DNA from 4 places in the Paucibacter sp. XJ19-41 genome. Region 2 is predicted to be linked to each of the others. Evidence: predicted binding sites of a transcription regulator. Region 2 holds the regulator's gene; each other region holds the start of a gene.
The links. Region 2 encodes LexA, which represses DNA repair genes until DNA is damaged. Its sites were predicted from a motif close to ACTGTATNNNNATACAGT; they were not measured.

Region 1: the regulator LexA is predicted to act here: its motif matches at 3,188-3,205, upstream of PO768_RS11165 (DNA polymerase Y family protein).
Region 3: the regulator LexA is predicted to act here: its motif matches at 3,557-3,574, upstream of PO768_RS13250 (DUF4007 family protein).
Region 4: the regulator LexA is predicted to act here: its motif matches at 2,829-2,846, upstream of recA (recombinase RecA).

What each region holds. Positions count from the first base shown of each region.
Region 1 covers NZ_JAQOWX010000034.1:22,118-29,275, forward strand. The annotation lists gene PO768_RS11155 (acyclic terpene utilization AtuA family protein) at 1-825, opposite strand, end outside; gene PO768_RS11160 (LysR family transcriptional regulator) at 896-1,804, shown strand; gene PO768_RS11165 (DNA polymerase Y family protein) at 1,801-3,030, opposite strand; gene PO768_RS11170 (hemerythrin domain-containing protein) at 3,236-3,718, opposite strand; gene argH (argininosuccinate lyase) at 3,770-5,179, opposite strand; gene PO768_RS11180 (sensor histidine kinase) at 5,272-6,354, shown strand; gene PO768_RS11185 (LytR/AlgR family response regulator transcription factor) at 6,365-7,158, shown strand, end outside.
Region 2 covers NZ_JAQOWX010000043.1:23,439-30,596, reverse strand. The annotation lists gene gltX (glutamate--tRNA ligase) at 1-790, shown strand, start outside; tRNA gene PO768_RS13055 (tRNA-Ala) at 884-959, shown strand; tRNA gene PO768_RS13050 (tRNA-Glu) at 1,030-1,105, shown strand; tRNA gene PO768_RS13045 (tRNA-Asp) at 1,176-1,252, shown strand; tRNA gene PO768_RS13040 (tRNA-Ala) at 1,350-1,425, shown strand; tRNA gene PO768_RS13035 (tRNA-Glu) at 1,493-1,568, shown strand; tRNA gene PO768_RS13030 (tRNA-Asp) at 1,648-1,724, shown strand; gene lexA (transcriptional repressor LexA) at 1,834-2,544, opposite strand; gene PO768_RS13020 (asparaginase) at 2,621-3,559, shown strand; gene PO768_RS13015 (organic hydroperoxide resistance protein) at 3,605-4,030, opposite strand; gene PO768_RS13010 (MarR family winged helix-turn-helix transcriptional regulator) at 4,045-4,539, opposite strand; gene PO768_RS13005 (DUF1304 domain-containing protein) at 4,607-4,960, shown strand; gene PO768_RS13000 (ABC-F family ATP-binding cassette domain-containing protein) at 4,974-6,965, opposite strand; gene prmB (50S ribosomal protein L3 N(5)-glutamine methyltransferase) at 6,962-7,158, opposite strand, start outside.
Region 3 covers NZ_JAQOWX010000044.1:22,753-29,910, forward strand. The annotation lists gene PO768_RS13245 (ATP-binding protein) at 1-2,473, opposite strand, end outside; gene PO768_RS13250 (DUF4007 family protein) at 2,508-3,428, opposite strand; gene PO768_RS13255 (hypothetical protein) at 3,771-4,166, shown strand; gene PO768_RS13260 (ATP-binding protein) at 4,618-6,354, shown strand; gene PO768_RS13265 (hypothetical protein) at 6,383-6,670, opposite strand; gene gmtX (gamma-mobile-trio protein GmtX) at 7,098-7,158, opposite strand, start outside.
Region 4 covers NZ_JAQOWX010000036.1:20,604-27,761, forward strand. The annotation lists gene sucC (ADP-forming succinate--CoA ligase subunit beta) at 1-462, opposite strand, end outside; gene PO768_RS11600 (DUF2889 domain-containing protein) at 486-1,088, opposite strand; gene recX (recombination regulator RecX) at 1,212-1,694, opposite strand; gene recA (recombinase RecA) at 1,744-2,790, opposite strand; gene PO768_RS11615 (response regulator) at 2,926-3,597, shown strand; gene PO768_RS11620 (sensor histidine kinase) at 3,612-5,117, shown strand; gene rodA (rod shape-determining protein RodA) at 5,104-6,258, opposite strand; gene mrdA (penicillin-binding protein 2) at 6,255-7,158, opposite strand, start outside.

The DNA.
Region 1 (7,158 bases), on a different contig from region 2:
CGGGTCGTGCAGCTCGTAGAGCAGCTGCTCGGTGACGGTATGGCGGTCGATGCGGCCGCCGCTGCCGGGCGGCTTGGTGATGAGGCAGCCGCCGTCGGCATCGATCTCGGCAATCGGGTAGCCCAGCTGGGCAAGACCTGGCACCTCCTTGTAGCCCGGGTCGGCGTAGTAGCCGCCGCTGACCTGGGCGCCGCATTCCAGCAGATGGCCGGCCATCGTGCCGCGCGCCAGCCGGTCCCAGTCGTCCGCTGCCCAGCCGAAGTGGGCCATCGCCGGGCCCAGCACCAGCGCCGGGTCGGCGACCCGGCCGCAGACGACGATCTGCGCGCCGGAGCGCAGCGCCTCGGCGATCGGTGCCGCGCCCTGGTAGGCGTTGGCCGAGACCCAGGCCGAGCTGTCGGCCACGCCCAGCGCTTTCTCAAGCAGGGGGCGCTGGGCCGGGCCGCTCAGGTCATCACCGAGCACGATGGCGATGCGCGGCGGCGCCAGGCCCAGCTCGGCGGCCAGCGCGCGGATGCGCCGTGCCGCGCCGCGCGGATTGGCGGCGCCGAAATTGCTGACGATGGCGATGCCGCTGGCCAGGCAGTCGGCCAGCACCGGGCGCAGCAGCTCGTCGAGCATCGGCTCATAACCGCCCTCGGGGTCGGCGCGGCGCGCCAGCTGGGCCAGCGCCAGCGTGCGCTCGGCCAGGGTCTCGAAGATCAGCACGCCCGGCCCGCCGCAGGCTTGCAGCTCGCACACCAGAGGCAAGGCGGCATCGCTGCGGTCGCCGGAAAAGCCGGCGGCCGAGGCGACACGCAACACAGCAGGTCTTATCGCATCCATGGCAGCGACTCTAGGCTCGGATGTCTGAGCTGTGAATTCGATTGTTCAGATCGGTTATTCTGAAATTCAGATGAATGACGATCCCGCTTCCTCGGCCAGCATCTCCAGCCGCCAGCTGCAGGCTTTTGTTGCGCTGGCGCGGCTGCGCAGCTTCACCCAGGCCGCCGTGCACTGCCATCTGTCGCAGCCTGCCTTCAGCGCGCTGATCCAGGGCCTCGAGACGGCGGTCGGCGCACGCCTGTTCGAGCGCAGTACCCGCCATGTCGCGTTGACGGTGGAGGGCCAGGTGTTCGAGCGCAGCGCCGCGCCGCTGTTGGCCCAGCTGGGCCAGGCCCTGGCCGAGGTGCGCGACCATGCCCAGCTGCGTCGCGGCCAGGTCTCGCTGGCCTTGCTGCCCTCGCTGGCGGCGGGCTGGTTGCCGGGCCTGCTCAGCGAGTTCCGCAGCGCTCATCCGGGCATCGCGCTGCAGGTGGCCGATGTGCTCAGCGAGCCCTGTCTGCAGCGGGTGCGCGAGGGCCAGGCCGATTTCGCGATTGCCGCGGTGCGGGCCGATACGCCCGAGCTGCGCGCCGAGCCATTTGCCAGCGACCGCTTCCACCTGGTCTGTCCGCAGGGCCATGAGCTGCTGTCGCGGCCCAGCCTGAAGCCGCGCGATCTGCTGCCCTTTCCCTTCATCCACCTGGCCCGCCACAGCAGCGTGCGCCAGCTGCTGGACGCGGCCGTCCATCCCTTGCGGCTGCAGACCCTGATGGAGGTCGAGCAACTGGCCACCGTGATGGGCATGGTGCGCGCCGGGCTGGGCCTGTCGGTGGTGCCGGCCTTCAGCCTGTTTCATTTCAGGCAGCCGGAGCTGGCCACCCGTGAGCTGCGCTGGCGAGGGCTGGCGGACCGGCAGCTGTTTCTGGTGCGGCGGCGTGACCGGGAGTTGAGCACGGCGGCCCGGGCCTTGTACGAGCTGCTGTTGCGACGCCGGCCTTAGAACAAGTCCTGGCTTTCCAGCCGGGGCGCGGCGGCCTTTCGAAGCGGCCTGGGTACCGACTGGGCGTCGCCCGGCCGCGACAAGCCGCCGATCCGAACGCCCAGCAGCCGCAGCCGCCGGCTCAGATCGACCCGTTTCAGACAGCTGCCGGCCGCATGACGAAGCGCTGCGAAGTCGGCGATCGGCGCATCCAGGGTCAGGTCGCGGGTCACGGTGACAAAACCCTCGAAGCGCAGCTTGATGCCTACCGTCCGGCCCTGGTAGCCCTTGCGTTCCAGATCGCCGGCCAGCTGTTCGCACAGCCGGCTGAAGATGGCGGAGAGCTCGGCGCGGTCATGCACCGCATGCAGATCGCGCTCGAAGGTGGTTTCGCGGCTGATCGAGACCGGTTCGCTATAAGTCACCACCGGCCGCTGGTCGCGGCCATGGGCGGCCTCGTGCAGCCAGCTGCCGTAGCTTGTGCCGAACTGGCTGATCAGCATCGCCGGATCGGCGGCGGCGATCTGGCCGACGGTCTCCAGGCCCAGGGTGGCGAGCTTGGCGGCGGCCTTCGGGCCGATGCCATTGATCTTGCGCGCCGCCAGCGGCCAGATGCGGGTCGGGATCTCGCTGGCCAGCAGTATCGTCAGCCCGTCGGGCTTGTCCAGCTCCGAGGCGATCTTGGACAGCAGCTTGTTGGGGGTGATGCCGATCGAGCAGCTCAGGCCGGTGGCTCGCTGCACCGAGTTCTTGATATCGCGCGCCACCGCGCGCACGCCGCCCAGCGGGTCGTGCCCGACCGGCTCGCGGATGCCGGCGACCTCGCTGAGGTCGATATAGATCTCGTCGATGCCGCGATCCTCGATCACCGGCGCGATCTCGGCCACGGCCGCCTTGAACAGCCGGGAGTATTTGCGATAGGCGTCGAAGTCGGTGGGCAGCAGGATGGCATCGGGCGCGCGCAACGCCGCCTTCATCAGGCCCATCGCGGAGAACACACCCAGATCGCGCGCCGCATAGGTCGAGGTGGTGACGACGCCGCGACCGGTGTAGTCGCGCAGCCGGGCGTAGCGGCGGGTGCCGTCGGCCAAGGTCTTGGGCTCATGGGCACGGCGGCCTCCGATCACGACGGCCTGGCCCTTCAGCTCGGGATAGCGCAGCAGCTCCACCGACGCGTAGAAGGCATCCATGTCCAGATGCGCGATCAGGCGGTCGGGGAGGGCAGCGGAATCCGGTGGGCGGGCCATGCGGCGATTGTCAGGCGGCCCTGCTGACAACGCGAAGTCAGCAGCAGGCGCGGCTCACAACCAGACCCAGAGGCTGCGCAGCCAGCGAGGAACACGCAGCACGGGAGCCGGGCTGTAGGTCTGGCGATAGCAGGAACGCATGATGGACCCCTCGAATACTGTTGATGCATACAGTATACGAAGCCAGGCCCGGCTTGCCAAGCGTCTACGCGCAGCTGTTGTTGCCGCAAGAGCTGATGGCCGGGGTGGACTGGAGCGGCGGTCGACTCATCCGGCCGGTGCCGGTGTCGAAGCCCAGCTGGCCCATGTGATAGACCAGGGCCGCATCCATCATCTCGGCATGGGCGGGAAACCAGCCGATCAGCTCCGGCAGCAGCCGACGCAGCGGTTCCAGGTCTTGCTGCGCATGGGCATGGATCTGCACCTGGCGCATCAGGTCCAGCACCATCGCGTGCTGGCGGGCATGGCAGTTGTCGGGCGCGAAGCCGGTGGCTGCCATCCAGCCCTCTTCCATCGCGAAGTGGGCCTCGGTATGGGCCAGCAGCTGGGCATACAGGGGCAGGGGATCGGCAGCCCCCTGGGCAAGCAGGGCGGCCAGCGCGTTCAGCAGTTCGACGAACTCCTCATGGGTTCGATCCAGCTGGGGGTGGTCGAGAGCGAGGTCGTCGCTCCAAGTCAGACTGTTCATGGCCGCCAGCCTAGCCCGACCCTGTCGGGTCGGGCTTGCGCTGGCTCAAGATCAGGCGCCGAGCCGGGCGCGATGCCGCGCCACCTGGGCGCGCACCTGGGCCGGCGCGGTGCCGCCGAGGATGTTGCGGGCGTTCAGCGAGCCGCGCAGCGACAGCACCTCGAACACATCGGAGGCTATGCGGGCATCGAACTTCTGCAGCTCGGCCAGCGGCAGCGCCGACAGATCGACCCCCATGCCGATGGCCGTCTTGACCGCATGGGCGACGATCTCGTGCGCGTCGCGGAAGGCCAGGCCCTTCTTGACCAGGTAGTCGGCCAGATCGGTCGCGGTGGCATAGCCCTTCAGCGCGGCGCGCTCCATCGCCTCGGGCTTGACCGTGATGCCGCCGGCCATCTCGGCAAAGATGCGCAAGGTGTCCTTGAGCGTGTCGACGGTGTCGAACAGCGGCTCCTTGTCCTCCTGATTGTCCTTGTTGTAGGCCAGGGGCTGGCCCTTCATCAAGGTGATCAGGCCCATCAGATGACCGACCACGCGGCCGGTCTTGCCGCGCGCCAGTTCTGGCACATCGGGGTTCTTCTTCTGCGGCATGATGGACGAGCCGGTGCAGAAGCGGTCGGCCAGGTCGATGAAACCGAAGCTCTGACTCATCCACAGGATCAGCTCCTCCGACAGGCGCGAGATGTGCACCATGATCAAGGAGGCGGCGGCCGTGAACTCGATCGCGAAGTCGCGATCCGATACGGCGTCCAGGCTGTTTTGGCAGACCTCTTCCATGCCCAGGGTCTTGGCCACGCGCTGGCGATCCAGCGGGTAGCTGGTGCCGGCCAGCGCGGCCGCGCCCAGCGGCAGGCGGTTGACGCGGCGGCGCGTGTCGGCCAGGCGCTCGGCATCGCGGGCGAACATCTCGACGTAGGCCAGCAGATGATGGCCGAAGGCCACCGGCTGGGCCACCTGCAGATGGGTGAAGCCGGGCAGGATGACCTCTGCATTCTTCTCGGCCACCTCGACCAGGGCCAGCTGCAGCGCGCTCAGCAGCGCGTTCAGCTCATCGATCTCGCCGCGCAGCCACAGCCGCACATCGGTGGCGACCTGGTCATTGCGGCTGCGCCCGGTGTGCAGGCGCTTGGCCGGAATGCCCACCAGCTCGGTCAGGCGGGCCTCGATATTCAGATGCACATCCTCGAGGTCCAGTTTCCACTCGAAGCTGCCGGCCTCGATCTCACCGCGGATCTGGGCCATGCCCCGCTCGATCGCGCCGTGGTCCTCGGCCGACAAGATGCCCTGGGCTTTCAGCATCTCGGCGTGGGCCAGGCTGCCCTGGATGTCGGCAGCCCACAGGCGCTTGTCAAAGAACACGCTGGCGGTGTAGCGCTTGACCAGCTCGCTCATCGGCTCGGAGAACAGGGCGGACCAGGCTTGGGCTTTGTTGGCGAGTTGGTTGTCTGCGGGCTGGGACATGGTGGGATGGCGGCAGGGCCGGCCCGCATCGACGCGAGATCGGCCTGGAGCAAAATAGGGAAAACGCGATTCTATCGAGGGGCTGGCAGACGATGGCGGGACGACATGAGCATGACTGGTCCGACAGTCGCAACCTGACCAGCGTGCTGGGCCTGGCGCCGCAGCCGACCGAGGCCCAGCGGTTCTCACCGTTGTTCGACGCCCAGCGGGTCTTCGATGTCTGCCATGTCGGCCTGGTGCTGCGTGCCGTGCTGGGCGTGCAGCTGCTGCTGGCGCTGGGGCTGGCGCTGGGGGCCCGCGATTTTTCCCAATGGGCGCTGTGGATGAGCAGCGGCACCGTGGTGACGCTCAGCGGCGTGCTGCTGTGGCTGCTGCTGGTCTGTGGCCTGCGGCGCCTGCTGGCGCGCTGGCGCGAGCCCTGGCAGTGGCTGGTGGTGCTGAGCCTGGGGGCGCTGTGCGCGCTGGGGGGCTGGCAGCTGCTGAACCTGGCCAGCGACGAGGCCAGTGGCTGGTTTCGCCTGCTCAGCGTGGCGCTGGCCGGAGGCGCCACCGCCGCGATGCTGCTGTACTGGCTGAAGCTGCGCGAGCGCACGCAGCGCCCGGCCGATGCGCTGGCCCGTCTGGTCGAGCTGCAGTCGCGCATCCGGCCGCACTTCCTGTTCAACACGCTGAACACCGCGATGGCCTTGGTGCGTGTCGACCCGCAGCGCGCCGAGGGGGTGCTGGAGGACCTCAGCGAGCTGTTTCGCGTGGCGCTGGCCGAGGCCGATACCGTGGTCAGCCTGGAGGCCGAGGTCGAGCTCGCGCGGCGCTATCTGGACATCGAGCAGATCCGTTACGGCGAGCGCCTGCGGGTGCAGTGGCAGCTCGACCCGGCGGCCGCCGGCGCCCGGGTGCCGCCGCTGCTGCTGCAGCCGTTGGTCGAGAACGCGGTGCGCCATGGGGTCGAACCCAATGACGGCGGCGGCGATGTGCAGGTGAGCACGCGCGCGCGCGGCGCCGAGGTCGAGATCCTGGTGGTCAACACGGTCGGCGCCAAGGCCAAGCAGGCCGGCCACGGCCTGGCGCTGCGCAATGTGCGCCAGCGTCTGCGTCTGATGCATGATGTGGCCGCCCGATTTGAGGTGAGCCAGGAGGCCCAGCGTTTCACGGTGCGCATCCTGCTGCCGCGCTGAGCCCATTGCCATGCATACACAGCCCGCTTTGAAAGTCCTGTTGGTTGATGACGAGCCGCTGGCGCGGATGCGCCTGCGCGGCCTGCTGGAGGCCTGCGACGAGCCGCGCGCCGAGGTGGTGGCCGAGGCCGGCACCGCCTCCCAAGCCCAGGCCTGGTTGAAAGACCATGGCTGCGATCTGGTGCTTCTTGATGTGCAAATGCCCGGCCCGGACGGCCTGCAGCTGGCCGAGGCCTTGCGCGAGCTGCCGCTGCGGCCGGCGGTGGTGTTCGTCACCGCCTATGCCGAGCATGCCCTGCGGGCCTTCGAGCTCGATGCGATCGACTACCTGACCAAGCCGGTGCGGCGCGACCGCCTGCAGGCCGCGCTGGCACGGGTGGCGCAGCGCCTGGCCGAGCGGGCGGCGGCGCGCCGCGAGCCCGGCGAAAAGGCGGCTGAGGCCGAGGTGATCTCGATCAATGACCGCGGCCGCCTGCTGCGCATCCCGCTGTCCGAGGTGCTGTACCTGAAGGCCGAGATGAAGTATCTGACCCTGCGCACCGCCAGTCAGAGCCTGGTGATGGACGGCAGTCTCTCGGAGCTGGAGCAGCGCCTGGGTGAGCGCTTTTTGCGCGTGCATCGCAATGCGCTGGTGGCCAAGGCGGCGGTGCGTGAACTGGAGCGCCATGCGGCGACCGATTTCGGCGAGCTCGATGGCGGCTCGGCGGATGGCGGCGAAGGGGCCGAGGGCTGGGCGGTGCGCATCGCCCATGTCAACGAGTGGCTGGCCGTCTCGCGGCGCCAGGTGGCGGCGGTGCGCGAGGC
Region 2 (7,158 bases):
CCATGTGTTCCGTGGCGACGAGCATGTCAACAACACGCCCTGGCAGATCAATATCTTCAACGCACTGGGGGCGCCGCTGCCGGCCTTCGGCCATGTGCCGGTGATCCTCGGCGACGATGGCCAGAAGCTGAGCAAGCGCCGCGGTGCGGTCAGCGTCACCGCCTACGAAGAGAACGGCTATCTGCCCGAGGCGATGCTGAACTACCTGTCGCGCCTGGGCTGGAGCCACGGCGATGACGAGTTGTTCTCGCGCGAACAGCTGGTCAGCTGGTTCGACGGTTCGCATCTCTCCAAGAGCCCGGCGCAGTGGGACCCGGCCAAGCTGGAGTGGGTCAACAGCCAGTACATCAAGCAGGCCGATGACGCGCGCCTGTCGGCGCTCGTCGCGGCGCAGCTGGCCAAGCGCGGCGTCACGGCCGATCTCGGCCGGCTGCCGGCCATGTGCGCGCTGTTCAAGGATCGCTGCGCGACCACGGTGGCGCTGGCCGATTGGCTGGCCATGTATTTCGCGCCGGTGCAGCCCAGCGCCGAGGATCTGGCCGCCCATGTCAGCGAGGCGGTGAAGCCCGCGCTCGCAACGCTGGCCGACAAGCTCGCCGCCACCGACTGGAACAAGGCCGGCATCCAGGCCGCGATCAAGGAAACCATCACGGCCCACGGCCTGAAGATGCCGCAACTGGCGATACCGCTGCGGGTGCTGGTGTGTGGTCGTGCACAAACTCCGTCGGTCGACGCGGTGCTGGAACTGTTCGATAAAGAAAATGTGGTCGAACGCTTGCGCTGCGCATAAAAATCGTTCTATACTCTATGTCTCGCTTGAACAGCGCGATACACAAAGAACGGCAGACAGCAACGAGTAATCGAAGCGGCTTGCATGATCTGAGGGGGTATAGCTCAGCTGGGAGAGCGCTTGCATGGCATGCAAGAGGTCAGCGGTTCGATCCCGCTTACCTCCACCACATGTTCAGGTTTCTGGGGAGGTGGTTGGCGCGCAGATCAAGGATGAGGAAGTAGAAGTCAGAAGGTTTAGTCCCCTTCGTCTCGAGGCCTAGGACACCACCCTTTCACGGTGACTACAGGGGTTCGAATCCCCTAGGGGACGCCAAGTTTGATAAACTTGATAATTGCTGCGATATATAATGTATACTGCAGCAGTTGTGAAATTATCCCACTGCGGAGTGGTAGTTCAGTTGGTTAGAATACCGGCCTGTCACGCCGGGGGTCGCGGGTTCGAGTCCCGTCCACTCCGCCAAGGTTTGCCCGATTCGCATCGGTAAGCGGCCATTCAGTTGGCCGCTTGTATTTTGAGAGAAATTACTGCTTGAGCAGCGTGTAGCCCGGAATTTTTGGGGGGTATAGCTCAGCTGGGAGAGCGCTTGCATGGCATGCAAGAGGTCAGCGGTTCGATCCCGCTTACCTCCACCAAGTCACCTCAGGGTGTCGGTGGCGCGCGGCTCGGGCAGCGAAGTAGAAGAAGTAAATAGAAGGTTTAGTCCCCTTCGTCTAGAGGCCTAGGACACCACCCTTTCACGGTGACTACAGGGGTTCGAATCCCCTAGGGGACGCCAAGTTTGATAAGGCTTGGTAGTTTTGGAAGCGCATGCTTCGAGAAACTACAGAACTTATCTGATATTCGCAAGAGTATCTGGAGTGGTAGTTCAGTTGGTTAGAATACCGGCCTGTCACGCCGGGGGTCGCGGGTTCGAGTCCCGTCCACTCCGCCAACATTTGAAACCCTGGAAGCGCAAGCCTCCAGGGTTTTTTCTTGTGCGCCGAGACATATCAAATGTTTGCAGAGACATCATCCCTGCAAACTTGATTGCGGCCGCAGTATCAGAAGGCCATTTGCCCGCGAATCAAACCGACGGCCAGACCTTCCAATGCAAAACTCTCATCGCCGGCCGCGACCAAGATGGGTTCGAAGTCGGGGTTCTCGGCCAGCAACTCGATGCCGCCGCTGCGGCTGCGTTTGAAGCGCTTGACGGTGACCTCATCACCCAGCCGTGCGACGACGATCTGCCCATTCTTGGCTTCGCTGGCCTTTTGCACCGCCAGCAGATCGCCGTCCATGATGCCGATGTCCTTCATGCTCATGCCGCGCACCTTCAGCAGGAAATCGGGTCGGCGCGCGAACATGCCGCTCTCGACCGTGTAGCTCTGCTCGATATGCTCCTGCGCGAGGATGGGATGGCCGGCCGCGACGCGCCCGACCAGGGGCAGGGTGAGTTGCGACAGATTCGGAATCGGCAGCGAGAACTGGAAGTCCTCACGGGCGCGGCGCTCCTGATGCATGGCTTTCAAGGTGTCCGACTTCAGCCGGATGCCGCGCGACGTGCCGCCGACCAGTTCGATCACGCCCTTGCGCGCCAAGGCCTGCAGATGCTCCTCGGCCGCATTGGCCGAGCGGAAACCCAACTCGTTGGCGATCTCGGCGCGGGTCGGAGGGGCTCCGGTCTGCTCGATGGCCTGGCGCACCAAGTCAAGGATCTGCTGCTGGCGTGCCGTCAATTTGACGGTGGAAACACTGGGGCTGATATCGTCCATGCTGGGCTCGCAGACATCTGGGAAAGATGCGCCTGAGTATATATCCAGTAACTGTTCATTCATCCAGGAAGTGACCGTGGTCAGCAAGAACAAGCCTTTTATCGTGATCCTGGGCACCGGCGGCACGATTGCCGGCCAGGCCCGCACGGCGTCCGACAACGTCGGCTACACCGCCGCCCAGCTGGGCGTGGACGATCTGGTGTCGGCCGTGCCGCCGCTGGCGCAGCAGGCGCTGGAGGCCGAGCAAGTGGCCCAGCTCGACAGCAAGGACATGGACTTCGCGACCTGGCAGCGGCTGGCCGAGCGAGTGGCCCACCATCTGGCGCGCGAGGAGGTGGCCGGGGTCGTTATCACCCATGGCACCGATACCTTGGAAGAGACGGCTTATTTCCTGCACCGCGTGTTGGCGCCGCGCAAGCCGGTGGTGTTGACCGCCGCGATGCGACCGGCGACGGCCTTGCAGACCGATGGGCCGCAAAATCTGCTCGATGCCGTCAGCGTTGCCAGCGATGAACGTGCGCAAGGGGTGCTCACCGTCTTCGCGGGTGCTGTTCATGGGCCCGAGCAGATCCGCAAGGTGCACAGCTACAAGGTCGATGCCTTTGCTTCCAGCGATGGGGGCCTGGTCGCCGTCGTGGAGGAGGGCGTGCTGCGCCCCTTGGGTGCCTGGCCGGCAGCGGAGGGCGCCGTCGGCCTGGCGCGTATCGGCAAACCCGCTGCGGCCTGGCCGCGCGTGCAGATCGTGCTGAACCATGTCGGCGCCGACGGCGCGCTCGTGCAGGCCTTGCTGGCCCAGGGGGTCGACGGTCTGGTGGTAGCTGGCACCGGCAATGGCACGCTGTCGCTGTCGCTGGAGCAGGCCCTGCGCAGCGCCCAGCAGCAGGGCGTCAGGATCCTGCGCAGCAGCCGCTGCGATGCCGGTCCGGTCACGTCCTCGGCTGCGGCCCTGCCCAGCGCCGGCGCGCTGAGCCCGGTCAAGGCGCGTATCGAACTCTTGCTCGAATTGCTGGCCTGAAACGACAACAGGGGCCGCAGCCCCTGTCTGGCTCGGCCAAGGTCCTTAGACGATGGTCAGGCTCACATCGATATTGCCGCGCGTGGCATTCGAGTAAGGGCAGACCTGGTGGGCGGCGGCCACCAGGGTTTCGGCCTGACTGCGCTCCAGACCCGGCAGGCTGATCTTCATCGCGACCTGGATGCCGAAGCCGGCGGGAATCGGGCCGATGCCCACTTCCGAGGTGATGGACACATCGGCCGGCACGGCGATCTTGATCTTGCCGGCGACGGCCTTCATCGCGCCGATGAAGCAGGCCGAATAACCGGCGGCGAACATCTGCTCGGGGTTGGTGCCCGAGCCGCCGGCGCCGCCCAGTTCCTTGGGTGTACTCAGCGTGACGCTCAGAGCGCCGTCGGACGAGGAGGCCTTGCCTTCACGGCCGCCGGTGGCGGTGGCGGTGGCGGTGTAGAGAACTTTGTCGAGTGCCATGGTGCTTCTTCCTATCAGGAGTGGTGGGTGGGCGAAGAAAGGTCGGCGCTGGAGAGCTGCTTGCGCAGCTCATGCAGGCGCCGGGTCAGGGAGACGAGTTCATCCAGCGAGCAGGCGCTGGCGCAGGCGAGCTGGGGCGGAATGTTCAGGGCCTGCGCCTTCAGCGCGCGGCCGGCATCGCTGAGGAAAATGTCGACGCGGCGCTCGTCGTCCTGCGCGCGGCGGCGGGTGATCAGTGCGCCGGCCTCCAGGCGTTTGAGCAAGGGCGTCCGGGTGCCGGAGTCCAGCGAGAGGCGCTGGCCCAGGGTGGAAACGCTGATGCCGTCCGCCTCCCAAAGCACCAACATCACCAGGTACTGAGGGTAGGTCAGGCCCATGGGCTCCAGCAGCGGCTTGTAGAGCTTGGTCATGGCCAGCGAGCTGGCGTACAGCGCAAAGCACAGCTGCTGGTCCAGCTGCAGCCATTGCTCGGCCTGGCTCGGTGCTGCGGTGGTCTGGTTGCGTGGCATGGGTGATAATGTATTCCGCAATTAAATTGCACACAACTTAAATGGTTATTCAAGCTAGGGGGACGAGATGACGATGTTGGCGAACCTGCTGGTGGCCCTGGTGGCCGCCCTGCATCTGTATTTTCTGGTGCTGGAGATGTTCTTCTGGACCAAGCCGCTGGGCCGCAAGGTCTTCAGACTGACACCCGAGTTCGCCGAGGCGAGCAAGACCCTGGCCGCCAACCAGGGCCTCTACAACGGCTTTTTGAGTGCGGGCCTGCTCTGGGGCCTGGCGGCCGGCAACACAGCGAACCAGCTCTTCTTCCTGGGCTGCGTCGTGGCTGCGGGCGTCTACGGCGCCGCTACCGTCGGCAAGAAAATCCTGTTCGTGCAGGCCTTGCCGGCGGCGCTGGCAATCGCGGCCGTGCTGGCCGCGCGCTGAGAGGGGAGAAGACTCAGGCGGCGGCCTGAATCGCGTCGACCTGGGCGCTGAGCTCCAGCCAGCGCAGCTCGGCGGCCTCCAACTCATCATGGATGGCTTTCAGCCGTTTGCCGAGCTCGGCGATCTGGGCCGGCGTGGTGCTGCCGGCCGCCAGCTGGGCTTCCAGCGCCGTGCGCTCATCGGCCAGCTTGTTGAGCTTGGCGTCGATGCCTTCCATTTCCTTGCGCATCGGTTTGGTCTGCTCGGCCAGGCGTTGGCGGGCCTGGCCGCTGGCCTTGCGGTCCTCGCGCGGTGCAATACTTGCGCTGGCAGGGGCCGCCGCGACCACCGGCGCCGGCGCTGAGACAGCGGCGGCGGCGGGCAGCTTGGCGGCCTTCTTGGCCGCTTCCTTGGCAGCCTTTGCGGCCTCCTTGGATTGGTCCAGCAGCCATTTCTGGTAGTCGTCCAGATCACCGTCGAACGGGCCGACCACGCCCTTGCTGACCAGCCAGAACTCATCGCAGACCTCGCGCAGCAGTGCGCGGTCATGGCTGACCAGCATCACCGTGCCCTCGAACTCGTTGAGTGCCATCGACAGCGCTTCGCGAGTGTTCAGGTCCAGATGGTTGGTCGGCTCATCCAGCAGCAAGAGGTTGGGGCGCTGCCAGACCAGCATGGCCAGCACCAGCCGCGCCTTCTCGCCGCCCGAGAGGCTACCGACCTGCTGGTTGACCATCTCGCCGACAAAGCGGAACTGGCCCAGGAAGTCGCGCAGCTCCTGCTCGCGCGCGCTCGGGCTGACCTCCTTGGCCAAGCGCACCATATGCGACAGCGGCCCCTCTTCGGGTCGCAGCACGTCCATTTCCTGCTGGGCAAAGTAGCCGATCGATAGGCCCTTACCCTCGGTGATCTTGCCGCCCATCGCGCGCTGCATGCGGGCCACCGTTTTCACCACGGTGGACTTGCCCTGGCCGTTGGCGCCCAGGATGCCGATGCGCTGGCCGGCCAGCACCGAGCGGTTGATGCCGCGCACGATGATGTTCTCGACGCCGTCGACCTCGTAGCCGCAGGCCACCTCGTCGAACATCAGCATCGGATTGGGCAGACTGACCGGCTCGCGGAACTCGAAGCTGAAATCGGCCGAGGCCAGCACCGGCGCCAGCTTCTCCATGCGCTCCAGCGCCTTAACCCGGCTTTGCGCCTGCTTGGCCTTGCTGGCCTTGGCCTTGAAGCGGTCGATGAACTTCTGCAGGTGGGCGATGCGGTCCTGCTGCTTGCCGAATGCGGCCTGCTGCAAGACCATGCGCTCGGCCCGCATCGACTCGAAGGCCGTGTAGTTGCCGCCGTAGCGCATCAGCTTGGCCTCGTCCAGATGCAGGGTCACCTTGGTGATCGCATCGAGGAACTCGCGGTCATGGCTGATGATGATCAGCGTGCCTTCATAGCGCTGCAGCCAGGCCTCCAGCCAGACCAGGGCGTCCAGGTCCAGGTGGTTGGTCGGCTCGTCCAGCAGCATCAGATCGGCAGGGCACATCAGCGCCCGAGCCAGCTGCAAACGCATGCGCCAGCCGCCCGAGAAGCTGTTGACCGGCGCGTCGACCTGCTCGCCCTTGAAGCCCAGGCCCATCAGCAGCGCTTGCGCGCGCGGTTTCGCATCGAAGGCACCGGCATCCATCAACAGCGCATGGGCATCAGCCATCGCGTGGCCGTCCTCGGCCGCCTCCGCATCGGCCAGCGCCTGGCGCGCCGCCATCAGGCGGATGTCGCCTTCCAGCACATAGTCGGTGGCCGGCATCTCGGTCTCGGGCATGTTCTGCGCGACCTCGCCAACGGCCCATTGGCGCGGAATGTCGACCTCGCCCTTGTCGCTTTGCAGGCGGTCGGTCAGCAGCGCAAACAGGCTGGACTTGCCGGCGCCGTTGCGGCCGACCAGGCCGATCTTCTCGCCCGGTTGCAAGGTGACGCTGGCGTCATCGAGAACGATCTTGGTGCCGCGACGCAGCGTGATATTGCGCAGCGTGATCATGATGCGGCCAGGCCCTGGGTCAATCCTTCTTGGGTAATCAACAACACTTGCTCTTCTCCGGCCGATGTCTCCATCCAGGCCACTTCCAGCTGCGGGAATGCCGCCTCAAAAAACTCGCGCTCATTGCCGATCTCCAGCACCAGCACGCCGTGCTCGCTCAGATGGCCGGGCGCGTCGGCCAGCAGCTGACGCA
Region 3 (7,158 bases), on a different contig from region 2:
TGTCCTTCGAGGCCTCGACATGTTGGAAGCGAATGCGGCTCGGGTCCAGCGTCCATTCATCGACGACGGCGTCAGTTAAATCAGGCGTGAAAACGCCGTTGACATACAGCGCTAGCGACGACCGATTGGCGAGGTAGAACGCAAGCGACAGCACCGGCATGACCCCTGACCGGATGCCGTACGGGGGCCGCGCCCAAGCTGCATAGAGGTCGTTCAGAGTGAGCGACCTGCCTTCGGAAAGGAGGTCGGCGCTAGTCTTCCACCAGAAGGCTTCGTAGGTCTTGCCCCGGTTGTTGAAGTTCGGCTCACCGAAGTCCCAGTTGTCGCCCGCCCTGGCGCGATGCAGCCCCGGGTCGTTCAGCACGGTGTAGTACAGCCCCGCGTCGGCGGGGTACCCGTCGTAGCCCAGCCTAGGAAGATGGCCATGGCTCACCATGCGATTCATCAGGTCCTTGCGGGCCTTGACCGAATTGCTAGACGGGGCTTCTCGGTTGATGAGCTCGCTGAAGATGTGAGGAGCCTTGTCGTAGACCAGCTCGACCATGTCGGAAGCGATGACTGAAAGAACGGTGCTCCCTTTCGTTTCGATGGCCGTGCCATGGCTGTACCACTTCGAGAGTTCGAAAGCGTCCGCAAGTTCCTCTTCCAACGAAGCACGTACGGCCTCAATACGGCCCACAACCTCCCGCCGCGCAACAGAATCCCCGTGCAGCTCCGGCCTGGTTTTCATCACGCGCTCAGAAGCCGCCAACTCGAGGCTCAACTCGATGATGCGCTCCGCGTTCTTGGGCGTGCCAAGCAGCAGCGTCTCAACGGCTGCGTCCTTGCTGGCGTAACGCACGCGGTGCTCGGCCGACTTGACCGGCTGCCCCGGAGGAGGGAGGCACAAGAGGAAGGCGCCCGCGCTAGCCCCCTTGAGCGCGAACTTCTCGACGACCTTTTCGATGTCTTCCAGACGAACGATGCCGCGCGTGAACCACCGCATGGTTCCGGTGGTCTGGTAGGCGCGTTTGGCCAGAACAGGCTGAAGGTCACTGAGCGTGGAGATGTGCTCGAGGTCTGGCTCGCCAATCTCGCCGCGAGCCAGGTTGATCGCACCTTCAATGTCGAAGTCTGAGCCGGCAAAGATGCCCCAGGCCCCAAGGTGCTTGCGCTCAATGAGAACCTTCCATTCGGCCAGCTCCTCGAGAGCCTTACGAATCTGCAGCTCGTCCACGCTCGGGGTCGAGACCGCCAAGACCGACTCTTCCGCGACCAGGCCTGACCCGTTGCGGAACATCTCGATCAGCGCAATGGTCTTGGTCAGCTGGACGTGGACGTCCGTGCCCTTCGCCTCAGCACGCTCAACCGCGTCGCAGCATTGGGCCCAGCGATGTCCGTCTGGAGATGCGACGATAGCTGGCTCCAGATTGGCGCGCAGGTAGTCCCAGTAGAACGCCGGGCCATACATGGTGAACCACTGCGCCTCGTAGCCATTGAGGAACTCGACGAAACCCAATGGCTCGCGCGATGCGAGGAAGCCGAAGGTGCTGCGCTCGTTCTGCCCAAATCGACGGCGCGAGATGGGGCCCAACAATGCTGCTGTGACGGGGTGCAGCGGCCAGCAGGCTCGCAGAGAGGCCGCCAGCGTGGCAGGAGTACCAGGACGCCGAGTTCGGATGGCGCTAGCAATCTTGTCCGCGAACTTCGACGCCTCGCCAAGAGGGGGCGGGTCCTCTACGTTGATGGCCTTACCAACCAGCTCGATAACCTCGTCGGCAGCGGCGACGAGCGGGATGTCCACGAAGCGGCCTTGCACTTTCGCCCACTCATCACGTGACTGCCTGCCGAGGCGCGACGCATAGGCGTCAAAGGCTTGATGCAGGATGCCAACGATGACGAGCTTGCCCGCACAACGGCTCGCCGCTTCAGCCAGCTCCTGGAAGAAATAGATGTCCCCGCCTTCCTGTGCGGATGCCTCAAGAAGCTTGCCCAGTTCGTCGATGACGACCAAGACACCTTGGGGATGACGCTCAGCAGCTTCGACAAGCTCACCAACGACGTCGGGTTGCTTCTTGCGATTTGCAGGCAGGCCCTTGGCCTTCGCCAGGGCAACGCTCAGCTCCTGGACTACGTCGGCACGCTTCCCGACGACCGGCACTACCAGCCAGCCGTCCCCCTTCGCCTCGAACGCCTTGTGAACGAGACTGCCCTCGGGCAGTGCGAGCAGCTGCTTGGCTTTGGTGCGGACCTTCGGCTGCGCGCCGACCAGCGAGCAAAGCATCAGTGCCAGCGAAGACTTGCCCCCGCCGTACGGGCCAGTCCACGTAAATGCCCGCTGCCGGGTCTCCGTGATCTGACGGGCCATGCTCTCCAGCAACGACGTTGCTGTGCCTTGGCAGACGTAGCCGGAGAGAGCGTCCTCTCGTCCGAGGTCAGTGTCGATGCGAACAGAGCGGAGAAACTGACGAGAAATAGTGACGACGTCAAACAACATTAGTTTCTCTGCGCCTGCAGGTCGAGTTTGCTTACGCATAGGCACTTTCGAGCACCTTATATTTGTATTCCGTCAGACTCTTTAGGGCCGATTCTTTTCTCGTAACCTGCCGAATGCCTGCCTGCTCAGTCCATTGAATCTGACCTCGGGTCAAATCCTCAAGAGCCATCAATCTATCCGCTACCGCGCTCTCATCGAGTTTGAATACTCGCCCAGGAGAGCCGTAGTCGTAGGCCACGCGGTCGAAGGCCATGACTGCCCCCGCATGCGGCATGCGCTCCCAATAGTCCAACAGCGCATAGGCAAAGATACCGTCAGGCAAGGATCGCTTCGATCCACGACGAAACTCAAACGCGCCCTTGGCGTTCTGCTGAATGAGCCCGAGTTCACCGAGCAACGGCTCGCTCATCTCTTCGGGAGAGTCGCCGCCGAGTCGCGGAACATAGCTACGAATGCAGCACTCCACGTCACGCTTCAGTGTGGCCATGGAGATGCGGAGCTTGTGCTCTGTCACCAACCCGGTGAGCGAGTTCACGATGAACTCGCGGTCGAAGACTTGCTGCACGACGTGGTTGAACAGGAACCACCACGTCGTGGTCTTCTCGTGAGTGCTAGCGGCCTGCCAATGCATCAGCCATGTGGTGGCTGTGTGCTCGCAATACGCATCGAGCCCGTTCTTGTTATTGAAGAGCAAATTGCCAAGGCGTGTCGGAACATACCCACCATCGTCCTCGATAATGCCGCAGGCGGTGGCCCAAAACCGGATGGACATGGCCATGTTCTTGCCGACGCCGAAGCGAACAATGGCCTCCTCGTCCGCAAAGACTGACCGGGGTGCGGGCTCTTCGAACTGTGTCACCGCGTCATAGGCCTTGCGGAGCCATAGCTGACGCAAGGGAAAGGTCTCATGCCCGCTGAACTGCGGCGGGGCCTCTGAAGGTAGCTGAATCATTTGGGGTAAGTTTAACTGGACGACTTCACCAGCCCGGCCGGGTAGACCCCATTGAGCGTTGGAAAAGCACCCGACTGCTTGGTCGCAGGGCATCTGATTGCTACCCGAGTGCGGTTGGCAGCCTCGATGCTGTGATTGTGTACAGTATCGACCCGGGGCGTGCTGTTCGCAAGTCAACGCCCCTTTTGCAGGCGTATTGACGCAACACAAGGCATCGCCTAGAGTCCGGAACGCTACCGGGTTGTTCTACCTGTCAGGGGTGGGGCGGCAGAAACAGGTCGCACGTAGTCGAGTAAGGCGTGGCTGCACCCATCGGGGCGGTTGTGCACAAAAAGGCGAATCATGACCATCACTGAAGCCGAGGCGCAGTCGCGCGCCGTCGCATCTTTCCAGGCGCTTCTCTCGAAGCATCGCCCTGGTTCCTCCACCTACCGCATTGCCGAACGCGCGCTTGATCTGGCGTTCAACGGAGCGTGTGCGTATGGCGCACATGCTGAACAGGCACTGATGGTGGAGGCCGAGAACCTGATAACGAAGCAGGTGCAAGCCAAGCTGCTTGCATTGCCGGCTGAGCCTCCTCAGCCCATCGCATCCCCGTCTCCGCTTGGCCCCGCTAGTACCCGCTTTTTGGCGTGGCGCGGAACGCTGCGCTCGCATGCCGCAGAGCAATTCGTCCAAGCCGAACTGTGGCTGACCACTGAAGGTCATCGCGGAGACGGCTATGCACTCCTCAGCTGAACTGATCTTCGACGAACCCCGTCAACACGCTTTTCTGGCCATTCCTTCGGTCTTGAGGGCTTTGGTGCCCCCGGGTTGGGCCGGCGTGTACATGTTGCTCCGGGGAGAAGCTCCGTTCTACGTCGGCCGCTCCGATACCTGCCTGCAGACCAGGCTGGCTGCGCACCCATTGCTACCTCTTGCCTCGCATGTGACGTGGGAAACATGCGCAAGCCCGCTGCAGGCTTACCGCCTTGAGTCGGCTTGGTTTCACACGCTGCGGCTGACCGCTGGAGTCGTTAACCGAATTCACCCCGCTCACCCAACGGGTGAGCTGAACCTTTGCCCCTTCTGCAGCACGGGGGACTACCAGGCGTGGACGCAGTTGATGCGCCCGCACCCGGAAATCAGTGCTGCGTCCACGGTGGCTGCCGACCAAATGGCGACGGCCGCAAAAACCTGAGGAAACACCATGTCAAAAGCTACCACCACAAGCGAAGTCACCCCCGAAATCGCCATGATCCAGACAGGGCAGGCCCTGCTCTCGCTTCGGGACTCCGGCCATAGCCTCCCTACCGCCCTGGGCGAGGTCATCGACAACAGCATCGAGGCGAACGCCAACAACATCTCGGTTCTGCTCGAGCAAAGCGAGGAGCGTGGCAAGAAGCGCGTTCATCGCATCGCCATCAGTGACGATGGTGAAGGCATGCCGGCAGACATCCTTCACCGTTACCTGGTGCTGGGCTATTCGTCACGCTACATGCGGTCAGACACCATCGGCAAGTACGGTGTCGGCGCCAAGCTGGCGGCCTTGAATTTCGGGCGCCGAATCGACGTCTGGAGCCGAGATAAGGCCGACGCCGAGTGGTTGCACGTCCACTTCGATTTGAACGAGGCGCTCGACGATGAGGGCTCGGGCAAGTCTGTCGTGTTGAAGGCCCCCGCTCCAGCCGCCCCCCCGGCCGACCTGAAGCATGTTTTCCCCGCAGAGACCGGCACCGTCGTGGTGTGGTCCAAGGTCGACCGTCTCGAGGAAGGACGCGCTGCGCGTGACTTCAATGAGCTGCGCCAAGAGCTGGAGAAGGAACTGTCGCGCATCTTCCGACACTTCCTGGATGGCGGCATCAAGATTTCGATCAACGACTCGCAGCTCATCCCGCATGACCCGCTGATGCTGCTGGAGCGCACGTGGGCCGACACGGTACTGAACAAGGAGTACAAGCGCGACGATCTGAAGAAAGGTGTGCTGCATCACTACGGTGCGACCGTCATCGCCGAGGAGCCAGTGAAAGTCGGCCAGCATTCCGCCCGTCTGCGCGTGACTCTCTACCCGAAAGAAGTCCTGCGAAGCCGCGGCAAAGGTGGCGATAACTTGGCGAAAGCGCTACGCATCCCTGAGAACGAAGGCGCGCTCAGCTTTGTCCGGAAGAACCGCGAAGTTGCGTACTCGAACGTGCCTCGCATCCTGCCTGCAGGTGTCCAGGAAATGGATCGGTTCATCGGCATCGAGGTCTCTTTCGATCCAGAGCTCGACGACTACTTTGGTATTCGGAACGTGAAGCGTGGCGTCGAGCCCCATGGCGAACTCCGCGACAAGCTGCGAGAACACCTCAAGAAGCACATTCCGACCGCCCGAAAGCTGATCGACGAAACGTGGGGAGTGGCAGCCCGCGAGCAGCATGAGGCCTCTGGCGAGCATGCGGCCCTTCTCGACGCCGTTAAGGACGTCGATGCAGTCATGCCGAAACCCCGTGTAGAGCCTCAAGAAGACGCGCCGCCCGTTGATGTGGCGCTCAAAGAGCTAGCGGAGGACGCCGGCTTTACCAAGCCAGAGGAGCAGCAGAAGTACATCGAGGACAAGAAGAAGCTGCCGTTCGTTATCGAGTCGGTGAACTTCCCGGGCAACATCTTCCTGAGCACCACGCATGTGGCTGACCAGGTCATCATCAGGCTCAACACTCGCCATCCGTTCTACCGCGAGATGTGGGAACCACTGAAGGCTATCTCCCAACGAGACCCAGGGACGGTTTCTGGGGATGAAGCAGTCAAGGCGGCGCGCCGTAGCGTCGAGGCCATGACGCTATTGCTCATCGCCTACGGCAAGGCCGAGTCGATGAACCCGAACCCAGTTGAGCAGTACGGCGACCTGACTCAGTTCTGGGGCCAGTTCCTAGGTACGCTGCTGAACAAGGTGAAGAACGTGTTGTAAGCGTCTAAGCCCTAGGGCCTTGGCAAACCTAGAAGTGAGCCAGGGCCTTGTGGCAAACGTAGAAGGCGGGTTCAAGGGCCACCGTTCCGCAGAACCCGATATGGCTGGGTTGTAGGCACCACGTGCAAGGAGAAGTGTTATGAAACAGGCTATGTTCCAGGGGCGAGTGATTGATGGCGAAGAGGGTGTCGACATCAAGGATAGCCTTGGTGGCTCCCCTGACTTCCGCTGCGTTGAATGTGGCGAGGCGGCTCGATCCGAACGCGCCGGCGGTCACATGCCGGCGCGGATTGAGCACCTCAAGAGAAACGGCCATTGCCCGCTCGTCCATAAGGCACGCTAATCGCCCCCGGGTGCAGGTCGAGCCTGTGAGGGTGCCGGCTTCTTGCTGGTCTTGGACGCCGGGCTAGGCGCGAGTCACTGAGATTTCACGGCGCTGTGGGTGAGGGGATTTCCGGGCGCGTGGTCATCAGACGCGAGGTCCTGGAGATGATTGGCGAGCAGTTCAACGGTTACTTCAAACCGGCAACGCGCTGCCTCTGCGGCGCGGTCACCCGCTACGCTCATTCCGACGGTGGCCGCGCTTCATGCGCGCTAGCCAATAGCGCGTGAAAACACAGCTTATGGCACCGCTCCCATACTCTCAAAATGCGACTAACAACACTCTTGCTGGGTCGCGATGTCCGGAGCATTCGCTCAGCCCTTCTTGGTGCTACTCACGCGACCAAGGCGCCTCCAAGCCCTCAAAGTTCTCCGAGCAGCTTGCGAAGGCCAGTCGCGAAGCCGGGCTCAAAAATGGGCCGG
Region 4 (7,158 bases), on a different contig from region 2:
GCCGGTCAGCGGGTCGATCATCTCGGTGATGATCTTCTCGGGCGTGGCGTGAGCCACTTCCTCGATGTCCATGCCGCCTTCGCTGGAGGCGATGAAGGCAACCTTCTGCGTGCCGCGGTCGGTGACCAGCGAGACATACAGCTCATTCTTGATGTCGGCGCCGTCTTCGATATAGAGGCGGCGGACCTTCTGGCCTTCCGGACCGGTCTGGTGCGTGATCAGCTGCATGCCCAGGATCTGCTCGGCCAGGCTCTTCACATCGTCCAGCGAGCGGCCCAGCTTGACACCGCCACCCTTGCCACGGCCACCGGCGTGAATCTGCGCCTTCACGACCCAGACCGGGCCGCCCAGCTTCTGTGCGGCTTCCACCGCTTCTTGCACCGTGAAGGCCGGGATGCCACGCGGCACCGGCACACCGAACTGGCGCAGGATTTCCTTGCCCTGGTACTCGTGAATCTTCATAGGGGTCTCGCTTCTTGGAAAAGTCAGGATGAGGAAGCCGCAGGCAACGTGGCGGCGCCGGCAGCAGAGGCTGCCTGGCCGTCGCGATACCAGCGAGGGTAATGGGTGCGCACGACCGCGCCGTCGCGGCGCAGGGCATGGCATTTGTCGAGCTGGAATGGCGGCTGGCCCGAGCTGTCGCCCTCGCGGGTGTCGATCACGAGGCCGGCAAAGGCCTGGATCACCGCAGTCGGCAGGATCTGGCACAGCTCGGTCAGATGGGTGCAGCCCCGGGTGCCGGCCAGGCGTTCCTTGACGCCGAGCCGGAATCCTTTCAGCAGATTCAGGCCGACTAGGCGCGCATAGGCATCGTCATGCTGGTCGCAAGCGCCGGGGTAAGGCATCCAGCGCGTCTGCGAGCCGGCCTCGTGGATCGTCAACTCGGTGTCGACGACCAGTTGCAGCAGCATGTCATGGATGGGCTCGCCGGCATGGCGGGTGCCGCCGGCCATCGGGACATCGCGTGTCTTGGTGTCGCTCAGCGTGGCCTCGACCTCGTAGAGCCCGTCGTCGCGCGCATAGACCTGCACATCGAGAGCTCGACGGTGCAGCAGACGGCGCGCAGTGGAGGGGTTGAGCAAGGACATGGGGCGCTGGACAAACACGGACGCACAAAAACAGGCCCGCAGGCCCTTATTGTGGCTGCGAGCAGGCTTTGCACAGTCCGGCAATGTAGCATGCTGCGCCGCCGCAAGCCTGTCGCGAAGCTGTCAGCCGGTCTGTGACGCACGCAAAACCTGCCGCACGACATCGGCCGAAAAGCCCCGCGCCAGCAGAAAACGGGTCTGCTTGGCCCGGCCGTTGGCGTCCTCGGCCGGGCTGCCGAACTTGCGCTGCCAGATCGCCTGCGCGCGCTCGAATTCACTGTCCTTCAGCCGTGCCTGGCTGTCGGCGCTCAGGCTCAGCCCGTGCTGGGCCAACTCCTGCTGGATGCGCAGATGGCCGTAGCGCTGGGCGCGGGCATGGATGCGTGACTCGACGAAGCGTTCCTCGCTGAGATAGCCCTGGGCCTGCAGCCAGACCAGCAATTCATCGACATCGGTCTCGATCTCTGCCGCTTCTACAGCCTCGGCGCCGGCCGCGTCGCGCTGCGCCCGCGCGATGCGCAGCAGCTTGCGGCGCAACTCGCTGCGGCTGTGCTCACGCTGCGCCAGCAACGTGATGGCCCGCATCTTCAGTGACAGGGGCTTCATGGCAAGCCGGCGTCAGGTGCCCAACTCGGCACAGCCCGACGAAGAAGCATCAAGCCTTGTCAGCCGGCCCGTCCACCGTCAACAGCGGCACGCCTAGCGATTCGCGCACCTTGTTCTCGATCTCGCGGCCGATATCGGGGTTCTCGCGCAGGAATTCGCGCGCGTTGTCCTTGCCCTGGCCGATCTTCTCGCCGTTGTAGGCGTACCAGGCGCCGGCCTTGTCGACCACCTTGGCGACCACGCCCATGTCGATGATTTCGCCCTCGCGGCTGATACCCTCGCCATAGAGGATGTCGAACTCGGCGGTCTTGAACGGGGGGGCCACCTTGTTCTTGACGACTTTGACCTTGGTTTCGGAGCCGATCACTTCCTCGCCCTTCTTGATCGAGCCGATGCGGCGGATGTCCAGGCGCACCGAGGCATAGAACTTCAGGGCATTGCCGCCGGTGGTGGTCTCGGGGCTGCCGAACATCACGCCGATCTTCATGCGGATCTGGTTGATGAAGATGACCATGCAGTTGGTCTTCTTGATCGTCGCGGTCAGCTTGCGCAGCGCCTGGCTCATCAGCCGGGCCTGCAGGCCGGGCAGCGAGTCGCCCATCTCGCCTTCCAGCTCGGCCTTGGGCGTCAGCGCGGCGACCGAGTCGACCACGATCAGGTCCACGGAACCGGAGCGCACCAGCGCATCGACGATTTCCAGCGCCTGCTCACCGGTGTCCGGCTGGCTGATCAGCAGTTCCTGCAGATTGACGCCCAGCTTCTGTGCGTACTGGATGTCCAGCGCGTGCTCGGCGTCGATGAAGGCGCAGACGCCGCTGAGCTTTTGCATCTCGGCAATCACCTGCAGGGTCAGCGTCGTCTTGCCCGAGGATTCCGGGCCATAGATCTCGACCACCCGGCCGCGCGGCAGGCCACCGACGCCCAGCGCGATGTCCAGGCCCAGCGAGCCGGTCGACACCACCTGGATGTCCTCGATCACCTCGCCCTCGCCCAGGCGCATGATGGAGCCCTTGCCGAACTGCTTCTCGATCTGGGACAGGGCGGCTTGCAGGGCCTTGGCTTTTTCGGTGTTGATGGCTTTGACGGGGGCGTCCATGTTTTTCTCCTGTTGAGGCTGCGCGCATTATGGCGCAATCTGTATATTCGTACAGTAGTTTAGGGGCTGGCTGCTGACATGCAATGTCAGCAGGCCGGGCGTCCCTAGAATGCTCGTAAAGACTGGGGACAAAGCATGCGCATCCTGATTGCGGAAGACGACCAAGTGCTGGCCGATGGTTTGCTGCGCTCCTTGCGCGCCTCCGGCTATGCGGTGGACCAGGTCGGCTCGGGCACCGAGGCCGATGCGGCGTTGGCCTCGCACGAGTTCGATCTGGTGATTCTGGATCTGGGCCTGCCCAAGCTGCATGGGCTGGAGGTGCTGCGTAAGCTGCGCGGGCGCGGTGCATCGATGCCGGTGCTGATACTGACGGCGGCCGACAGTGTCGAGCAGCGCGTCAAGGGCCTGGATCTGGGCGCCGACGATTACATGGCCAAGCCCTTCTCGCTGCAGGAACTCGAGGCTAGGGTGCGGGCACTGACACGGCGCGGCCTGGGCACCGCCTCCAGCATCATCAAGCACGGGCCGCTCAGCTTCGACGCGACCGGCCGGGTTGCCTATATCAATGAGCAGATGATCGAGCTGTCGGCGCGCGAGCTGAGCCTGCTGGAGGTGCTACTGCAGCGCGCCGGCCGCCTGGTCAGCAAGGACCAGTTGGTCGAGCGTCTGTGCGAATGGGGCGAAGAGGTCAGCAATAACGCGATCGAGGTCTATATCCACCGCCTGCGCAAGAAGATCGAGCAGGGGCCGATCCGCATCGCCACGGTGCGCGGCCTCGGCTACTGTCTCGAAAAAATTCCTGGCTGACGCCAGCAGCGTGAATGGCCGGAGACACCGAACAACGCTCGCTGTTCGGCGAGATCCTCGATTGGATGCTCGCCCCGCTGCTGGTGATCTGGCCGATCAGTGTCGCGTTGACCTGGCTGGTGGCGCAGGGCATTGCCAACCGGCCTTACGACCGCGAGCTCGGCGAGATGGCGCGCAATCTGGGCCTGCAGGCGGCCTCGGAGACGCCGCGCGCCGGCAGCAGCGCGCGCTCCCGCTACGCGCTGTCGCCGGAGGCCGCCGCGCTGCTGCGGGCCGACGAGGCCGACACGGTCTACTACCAGGTGCTGGGTCTGCGCGGCGAGTTCCTCAGCGGCGATCGCCAGCTGCCGGTGCCGGCCGCCGACGATCCCATCGTGCCTTGGGAGCTGCATTTCCGCGACGACGAGGTCGGCAGCGACACGGTGCGGGTCGCCTATCTATGGGTGGCGCCCGAGGGCCAGGCCGGCTCGACCCAGACCATGCTGGTCCAGGTGGCCGAGACCCTGGGCAAGCGGGCGCGCCTGACCAACGAGATCATCAAGGGCGTGATACTGCCGCAGTTCGTGATACTGCCGCTGGCGGTGCTGCTGGTGTGGCTGGCGCTGGCGCGCGGCATCGCACCGCTGAACGATCTGCAGCGCCGTATCCGCTCGCGCGAGAGTTCGGACCTGAGCCCGATCGACGAACGCCGCATCCCCGACGAGGTCGCACCGCTGGTGCGCGCGATCAATGATTTGTTGGGCCGGCTCGACCAGTCGATCAGCGCGCAGAAGCACTTCCTGGCCGATGCCGCCCATCAGCTGAAGACGCCGCTGGCCGGCCTGCGCACCCAGGCCGAGTTCGCGCAGCGCGAGATCGACGAGGGTCGCAGCGAGCCGGCCGAGCTGCGCCGCTCGCTGCAGCAGATCGCCCTGTCCAGCCAGCGTGCCGCCCATATGGTCAACCAGCTGCTCGCGATGGCCCGTGCCGAGGACAAGGAGCATGCGGCGCGGCGCAGCGAGGTCAATCTGTCCGAGCTGGCGATGGAGACGGTGCGCGACTTCGTGCCGCGCGCGATGGACAAGCGCATCGACCTCGGCTTCGAGGGGCCGGACGACGAGCACAGCGCGCTGCGCATCAACGGCCATCCGCTGCTGATCCGCGAGCTGATCCGCAATCTGGTCGACAACGCCCTGCTCTACACACCGCCGCATGGCACGGTGACGGTGCGCGTCGTCGAAGACCCGTTCGGCCAGGTCACGGTGCTGCAGGTCGAGGACTCGGGGCCGGGCATTGCGGAGTCGGAGCGCGAGCAGGTGTTCCAGCCCTTCTACCGGGCCTTGGGCACCAATGTCGACGGCTCGGGGCTGGGCCTGGCCATCGTGCGTGAAATCGTCCAGCAGCATGAGGCCGAGATCACGCTGGACGAAACCCGCGAGCTGCGATCCGGCCAGGCGCAGGAGGACGGCCAAGGGCCCGGCGCACGCTTCACCGTGCGTTTCGCGGCCCATCCGGGCCGCGACGCGCTCAGCGGGACATGAAGCGCCGGCTCTTCGCGATCGACATCAGGATGCCCAGGCTCAGGCCCAGCATCACCATCGCCGTGCCGCCATAGCTGATGAAGGGCAGCGGCACGCCGACCACCGGCAGGATGCCGCTGACCATGCCCATATTGACGAACACGTAAGTGAAGAAGCTCAGCGTGATGGCGCCGGCCATCAGGCGGCCGAACGGGTTGGCCGCCTCGGCCGCGATCATCAGCCCGCGCACGATCAGCGCGGCAAATCCCAGAAGCAGGCCCAGGGCGCCGACCAGGCCGAACTCCTCGCCATAGGCGGCGAAGATGAAGTCGGTGGTGCGCTCGGGGATGAACTCCAGATGGGTTTGCGTGCCCTTCATGAAGCCCTTGCCGGTCAACCCGCCCGAGCCGAGCGCGATCTCGCCCTGGAGGATGTGGAAGCCCTTGCCGAGCGGGTCCTTGTGCGGATCGAGCAGGGTGCAGACCCGGTTCTTCTGATACTCGCGCAGCACCGGCCACTCGACATCGGGCTGACAGATCTGGTCCTCGCTGAGCACCAGGGCTGTGATCGCGATCGCGCCGGCGGCGACGGCCGGCAGGATGATGCGCCAGCTGAAGCCGGCGAAGAACAGCACATAAAAGCCCGCCGCGAACACCAGGATCGAGGTGCCCAAATCGGGCTGGCGCGCCACCAGGCCCACCGGCACGGCCAGCATCAGCAGCGCGATGACGAAGTCGGCCGTGCGCAGCTGACCCTCGCGCCGCTGGAACCACCAGGCCAGCATCAGCGGTGTGGCGATCTTCAGCAGCTCCGAGGGCTGGATCACGATGCCGATATTGAGCCAGCGCGTCGCACCCTTCTTGCTGATGCCGAACAGCGCCGTTGCCACCAGCAGCGCGATGCCCACGGTGTACAGCGGGATCGCCAGCGCCATCAGCCGCTGCGGCGGCACCTGGGCGACGACGAACATGATGGCCGCCGCCAGCGCCATATTGCGGGCATGGTCGACGAAGCGAGTGCCATGGTCGAAGCCGGCCGAGTACATGCACATCAGGCCCAGGCCGGCGAGCCAGGCCAGTATCAGCAGCAGCGGTCCGTCAAAGCCGCTGACCCAGGGCCGCAGGCGGCTGAGCAGCGAGGGCTTGTTGAAGACATGGCTCATCGGCGGACTCCCGAGGCGGCTGATGTGGCGGCTGAAGCAGCGGCGGATGCCGCCGGCACGGGCGCCGCCGCCTGACCCGGCAGCGGCACGGCAGCGATGGGGCGCGGCGTGCCGACCGGCGCCTTGGTCAGGCCTTGCTGGGTCAGCGCAATATCTTCCTCGCTGGGGTAGACGCCTTGCAGCAGGAAGTCGAAGACGCGGCGCGCAATCGGCGCGGCGGCGGTCGACCCCCAGCCGGCATTCTCGACGATCAGCGCCAGCGCGACGGTCGGGGACTCGACCGGCGCGAAGGCGACATAGAGCGAGTGGTCGCGCTTGCGCTCATCGGCCTTGATGCTGCTGTATTTTTCGCCGGCGCGCAGGCCCACGGCCTGGGCCGTGCCGGTCTTGCCGCCGCTGGTATAGGGCGCACCCATGAAGACGGCGCGCGAGGTTCCTTCCATCGTCACGCCATGCATCGCATTGCGTATCACCTCGGCATCGGCGGGCTTGAGCGGCAGCGGCTCCAGCGCGTCGCTGGCGACGCGGCGCTGCTCATGCTTGACCACGTCCTCGATCTCGCGCACCAGGCGCGGCTTGTAGCGCTGGCCGCTGGTGGCCACGGTGGCATAGGCAGTGGCCAGTTGCAGCATCGTGAAGCTGTTGTAGCCCTGGCCGATGCCCAGCGAGATGGTCTCGCCGGGGAACCACTTCTGGTTGGCCGGGCTGCGGGCGAAATAGCGCTTCTTCCAGGCCTGCGAAGGCAGCACGCCCGTCACCTCGCCCTGCAGGTCGATCTCGGTCTTGCGCCCCAGGCCGAAGGGTTCGAGCTCGTCGTGGATCAGATCCACGCCCATCTCGTTGGCCAGGCTGTAGAAGTAGACATTGCTGGAGCCGACGATGGCCAGCCGCATGTCCTTG